Linked DNA regions of Pontiella desulfatans. The main gene of each other region encodes a partner of the protein of the gene in region 2 in a complex. Links are inferred from orthologs where the notes say so. Each region holds a gene or a part of one and is shown on either strand. Other genes may lie near its edges.

What was found.
Region 1: the proteins of E9954_RS13355 (region 2) and accD are in contact, whole or in part, in a solved structure (PDB 8UXZ), measured with the Escherichia coli proteins. The link is inferred for Pontiella desulfatans from one-to-one orthologs.

The regions. Positions count from the first base shown.
Region 1 is NZ_CAAHFG010000003.1:295,766-298,582, reverse strand. It holds accD (acetyl-CoA carboxylase, carboxyltransferase subunit beta), read right to left. Parts: upstream 1,925-2,817; coding sequence 1,076-1,924; downstream 1-1,075. Other genes in the region: E9954_RS22285 (SH3 domain-containing protein), read right to left, coding at 2,757-2,817; E9954_RS22290 (ComF family protein), read right to left, coding at 1,940-2,644; E9954_RS22300 (bifunctional folylpolyglutamate synthase/dihydrofolate synthase), read right to left, coding at 1-982.
Region 2 is NZ_CAAHFG010000001.1:3,794,493-3,797,802, reverse strand. What follows is about bases 232-3,017. They hold E9954_RS13355 (acetyl-CoA carboxylase carboxyltransferase subunit alpha), read right to left. Parts: upstream 2,216-3,017; coding sequence 1,247-2,215; downstream 232-1,246. Other genes in these bases: E9954_RS33030 (L,D-transpeptidase family protein), read right to left, coding at 2,237-3,017; folB (dihydroneopterin aldolase), read left to right, coding at 836-1,189; E9954_RS13365 (SDR family oxidoreductase), read left to right, coding at 232-833. In the rest of the region: E9954_RS13370 (NfeD family protein), read right to left, coding at 1-39; more of E9954_RS13365, read left to right, coding at 138-231; more of E9954_RS33030, read right to left, coding at 3,018-3,202. UniProt on the Escherichia coli protein: Component of the acetyl coenzyme A carboxylase (ACC) complex. First, biotin carboxylase catalyzes the carboxylation of biotin on its carrier protein (BCCP) and then the CO(2) group is transferred by the carboxyltransferase to acetyl-CoA to form malonyl-CoA.

The DNA.
Region 1 (2,817 bases), on a different replicon or contig from region 2:
TGAAACCGATCTGTTTCCCGGAATGGAGTTCCCGGAGTGTTTTGGCCAGAGCCCGGGCCGCCGATGGATTGTGGGCGCCATCGAGGATCATCAGGGGTTCCGTTAGAAGCGTCTGGAACCGGGCGCCCCATTCCACCGACTCCAACCCTTTCTTGAAGGCCGGTTCGAAATCAACGATGTCCGCCAGCACTTCAAGCGCGGCAACGGCAACGGCGCAGTTTTCGCGCTGGCACCCACCGAGCAACGGCAGGTTGATGGGCGGCAGGTTGCGCGAATGGGTTTCTATTTTCAGCCGTTGCGGCTCACCGATCTTCAGCACCGACACCGCTTCCGCGCTGCAGATGACGGGCTCGCCCATCTGCCGCAGTTCCGCCAGGGCGTCGGCGCATTGCTGCGCGGAGACCACGGGCCTTCCGGGTTTGATGATGCCGGCTTTCTCGGCGGCGATCTTTCCGATGGTGTCGCCAAGGAAGTTGGTGTGGTCGATATCGATGTGCGTGACGACCGATACGAGCGGAATCACGACGTTGGTTGCATCCCACCGTCCGCCCATGCCGGTTTCGATGATTGCGACATCCACTTTTTCGTCGGCGAAATATTGGAAGGCCATGGCGGTGGACATTTCGAAGAAGGTGGCTCCGCGAAGCCCGGTTGATTGCTCCACCGCGTCGGCCTTTTCCTCCATGAGCCAGATATAGTCGTTGAGCCTATCTTCGGGAATCCGTTTCCCATCAACCACGAAGCGTTCCGAAAAGTCGATGAGGTGCGGCGAGGTGTAGAGGCCGGTCTTGAAGCCGGAAGCACGCAACACCGATTCGAGCATGGCGCAGACGGAGCCCTTGCCGTTGGTGCCGGCCACGTGGAGCACCGCGAGCCGATGGTGCGGATTACCGAGCGCTTCCAGCAATGCCGCGATGACATCCAGCCCGGGTTTGATCCCCGCGGTGGTTCGTTGAAACAGCTTCTTATACGAATCACTCATCCGGAAAATTTTACCTGCAACGAATGAATGTAAAGCAACGAATCCAATCACTCCTAATTCGTTGCTTTACATTCATTCGTTGCTAATTTTGCGCTACTCGTCGCAGAGGTATTCGAGCACGAGGGCCATGCGGTCGCGCAGTTCCTTGCGCGGAACCACCATATCGATGAGGCCGTGCTGCTGGAGGAATTCGGAACGCTGGAAACCTTCCGGCAGATCCTGCTGGGTGGTTTCCTTGATGACGCGCGGACCGGCAAAGCCAATGAGCGCCTCGGGCTCGGCGACGATGAGGTCGCCCAAGGTGGCGAAACTGGCCATGACGCCGGCCATGGTCGGGTGGGTCAGGATCGGGATGAACGCCAATCCGGCGGAGGCGTGCCGGGCCAACGCGGCGCTGGTCTTGGCCATTTGCATGAGGCTCAGCAGGCCTTCGTACATGCGGGCACCGCCCGATGCACACGAAAGCAATACCGGGCGGCCTTCGCGGGTGCTGCGCTCGATGAGATAGGTTACCCGTTCACCAACCACGCTGCCCATGGAGGCGCCCAGGAACGAAAAGTCCATCACCCCCAGGCCGATCTCGCGTCCATTGAGCTTGCAGCCGCCAACGGTGATGGCGTCGTCCCATCCCGATTTTTCCTGGTTGGCCTTGAGCTTGTCGATATAGGACTGCTGGCCGGTGAAGCCGAGGGTGTCGACCGATTTGATGCCACCGGCCCACTCCTCGAAGGTGCCTGCATCGGACAACAGATCGATGCGCGCCTGGCGGCCCAGCGTAAAATGGTGGCCGCACTTGGTGCAGACTTCAAGGTTGTCGGCAACCTCTTCCTTATAGACGATTTCGCCGCAGGACGGGCACTTCATCCACAGGCCGTCGGGCACATCGCGCTTTTTGACGGTGATGGTTGAATAGTTTTTTTTGCTGCTGCCAAACAAAGCCATGATCAAATCCTCTCGTTATCCGCGCGCCACCGTCAGCACATGTACCGACGACGCCCCACCCTGTTTAAGGGCTTTTGCGCATGCATCCACGGTTGCTCCCGTGGTCATCACATCATCGACCAGCAGGACGCGTCGTCCAGCCAGCCACTTCTGTCTCCTCGATTCAAAAGCGTTCTTGACGTTACTAAGCCGTTGCGGGGCTGTCAAATTCGTTTGCGTGGTGGTGGGCTGAATTCGGCGGAGCATTCCGGGCATGGATGGGCAGCCGATTCGCCGGCCCAGCTCCTTGGCGAGCACGGCCGACTGGTTGTAGCCGCGGCCCCGGCGGCGGACATGGTATAGCGGCACGGGGACCACCAGGTCGAACCGACGTCCCGGATATTCCGCCAAAAGGCAATTCCTGAGCACGGCGGCCAAATCCGGCGCAAGCCAGAGCGCCTTATCGTATTTAAGCTGCCGGAGCGCCTCGCCCACCACCCCGTCGTAGCGGGTTGCCGAGCGGGCGGCATCGAAGGAGGGTTTTGCGGCGGTGCAGGAATAGCAGGTGAAACCGTGGTCGACCGCGCCGGCGACCGGATCTCCGCACAGCTTGCAGAACGGGGGTTCAACCTTTGCCGCATCGGTCCAGCAGTCCCAGCAGATGAACCGGAAGGTCTCGGGCGAAGGAACCCCGCAGCCGATGCAGTTGCGGGGATAGACCATATCGAGAAACCATTTCATGGTGATGAAGAATTAAGATTTCAGAATTAAGAACGGAGCGTGCCCCATCAAAACAAAGGCCGTCGCAGACCAATCATTCTTCATTCTTAAATCTGCACTCCTAATTCCCCCCTTAGTCTACGATGATCGGATCGAGGTTGATTTTATCGGGCTGGATGACGGGAAGATCCACA
Region 2 (3,310 bases):
GAGCAGGGCCAGGAGGGTGAATAGTAAATTACGAATCATGGTGCGCTCTCCGTTACTTCAGCTTCATTCTTGCGCGAACCGCTAAAAAGGAAAGGCAAAACTTCCAATGTCTGGAAAATGCGCGTATTAAGAACCTCATGATTCTCGAAGGAAAAAGGGCGTTGGTGACCGGTGGCGCGGTGCGCATCGGCAAGGCGATTACGCAGGCGCTCCAGGCGGCGGGCGTGGAGGTCGTGGTGCACTACCGCCATTCACGCGGGGAAGCCGAGGCGCTTTCCGACTATGCCGTCTGTGCCGATCTCAGCTCGCCGGACGATTGCGCCGACCTGATTCGGATGGCCGGTTCCATCGACATCCTCATCAACAACGCTTCGCTTTTCACCAAGGATCGGTTGGCCGGATCAACCCCCGAGCGCGTTCGGCGCGAGTTCCAGGTAAACCTGTTTGCCCCGCTGGAATTGACCCGCCGGTTTGCCGATCAAACGAATCGGGGGGCGGTGGTGAATCTGCTTGATCGTCGTATTCGCGCCAACGATCCCTCCTGCCTTCCGTATGCCATCTCAAAAAAAGGGTTGGAAGAGCTGACCAAGCTGACGGCCTTGGAACTGGCGCCGGGCATACGCGTCAATGCGGTGGCCCCGGGGCCGATCCTGCCTCCGCCCGGCGACAGTGGCGATGGGTTTGCCGAGATGGCCGGCAAGGTGCCGCTCAATCTTTTCCCGACTCCCGAAAACATTGCCGAGGCGGCGCTCTTCCTATTGCAGGCCGATTATTGTACGGGACAGGTGATCTTTGTCGACGGCGGGCAACATCTGTTAGGAAACGGAGTTTAACCATGGATCGGATCTTTATTCGCGACTTGGCGTTGCGCTGCATCATCGGGATCTTTCCCGAAGAACGGCGCGAGAAACAGGACATCGTCATCAATGTCGAAATGCATGCCGACCTGCGCAAGGCGGGGCGGTCGGACAACCTGGACGACACGGTCGATTACAAGTCGATCAAGAAAGCGATCCTGAAGCTGGTCGAAGGCAGCGGATTCCAATTGATCGAAGCGCTCGCGGAAAACATTGCCGAAATCGCACTGGCCAACGACAAGGTCGTGAAGGTTGTTGTTACGATCGACAAGCCGGGCGCATTGCGCTTTGCGAAAGCTTCGGCGGTGGAGATTACGAGAAAACGTATGTAGTTCAGCCTTTGGGCGGCGCTGTGGAAAGGCCACCTGAAGGCGAAACCGCGAACGGATTTACTCCACCGAACCTTCGAACTCGCCCATCACGCGGAACTTGTCGTAGCGATCCTGCATAATCTGCTCCGGCGTCATGGCCATGAGTTCTTCGAGGTTCTTGAGCAGCGCGGTTTTTAGATTGGCGGCCATGGCCTCGTGGTCGGTGTGCGCTCCGCCCTTGGGCTCGGGGACGACTTCGTCGGCCAGTTTGAGCTTGATCAGATCCTTGCCGGTAATCTTGAGTGCTTCCGCCGCCTGGTCGGAGAAGGCGCGGTCTTTCCAGAGAATGGCCGCGCAACCTTCCGGCGAAATAACTGAATAGTAGGCGTGCTCAAGGATCAGGATGCGGTTGCCGATGCCGATGCCCAATGCGCCGCCGCTACCGCCTTCGCCAATGATCACGCAGATGATCGGAACCTTGATGTTGAAGCTTTCGCGCAGGTTGACGGCAATGGCTTCGGCAATGTGGCGCTCTTCGGATTCGAGCCCGGCATAGGCGCCCTTGGTGTCGATGAGCGAAATAATCGGCACGTTGAACTTATCGGCCAGCTTCATCAGGCGCAGCGCCTTGCGGTAGCCTTCGGGGTGGGCGCAACCAAAGTTGCATTCAACGTTGCTTTTGGTGTCGCGACCTTTCTGCGAACCGAGGATCATGACTTTCTGGCCGTCGATTTTGGCAAAACCGCCAACGATGGCGCGGTCGTCGCGATGGATTCGGTCGCCATGGATCTCGACGAAGTCGGTGGTCATGGCGTTGATGTAATCCATGGTGTAGGGGCGGTCGGGGTGGCGCGCCACCTGCACCTTTTGCCACGCGGAAAGATTGGCATAGATCTCGGTGCGGGTCTGCTCGATCTTGTTCTGCATGTTCTTGATTTCATGGGACACGTCGATGTCCTGTTCCTGGCTGAAGGCTTCAAGTTCGTTTAGCTTGGATTCCAGTTCCTGAACGGGACTTTCAAAGGGAAGGCTGAATTGTGCGCTCATGCGGTGCTCCTCGTGGACAATTTATTCAGTGATTATAACGGTAGTTTTGCGCGGAACCAGATCAAATAATTCCTCAACATCCTCGTTTAGCATGCGGATGCAGCCCGCGCTCGACTGCTTGCCGATACTGTCGCGTTCCCAGGTGCCGTGGATGCCGAACCCCGTGATTTCCGGGTGGTCGACGGACGTGATGGCCATCCATCGCGTGCCGAGCACGTTTTCCGGATCGCCATATTCAATCTGCTTGCCATCGGAGAACCGCGTCCACGGCGGCTCAACGATCTTGTCGTAGATCGTGAATTCAACGGCAGGGGTCTTCCCGAATTTCCCGGTTCCAACGGAATAGCGCTTGAAGATCTTGTCGCCATCCATCAGGTCGAGCGTGTTCTGGGTTTTGGAGACGCGGATGCTGAATTCGCTTTTGTAGACTTGCAGCCGTGCGCCGGCTCGGATGACATCGGTCTCCATGCCGTTCATGGCTTTGATCAGCGCCACGGTGGTGTTGTATTTTTTCGAGATTTTGGAAAGGCTGTCGCCCGAGACAATCGCATAATATTCCTTGCCGGGAATCATGATGGGCGATTTCAGAAGCTTCATGTTAACATTGCCCAGCATCTGGATGGCTTGGGCGTCGGGGGTTTGGGCCACCAGCTTATCGAGCGTGATCTTTGCTTCGGCCAGCTGGCCCGCGTCGAGAAATGCCTGGGCATCGGAAATGACCGCTTGCGATTCCGCCGTGGAGGTAACGGTCATGATCGGTGCAGGGAGTGCCGGGGTAGGCATGGCCGGAGCCGCTGCGCCGGCAAGCGGGGCCGGGGGCGGGGCGGCCATGTGGGCATCGGGCTCGACGTCCTTCCCCTTGAACTTGTTGTAGCCAACGATTCCGCCGATAACAATCAAGTGGAGCACGACGATTGTAATGAAGACGCGCTTGAAACGCCCTCCGCCGCGATTGGTGTAGGTGCCTGCATAAATTGGTTTTGCCATAGTCTTTTGCCTTCGTTTGGTACAAGCTTCTCATTTATGCACAATCAGCTTTTACCGTGCAATCATAACCGCATCCCAGATTGCCAAACACCGGTTCCATCCAGATGG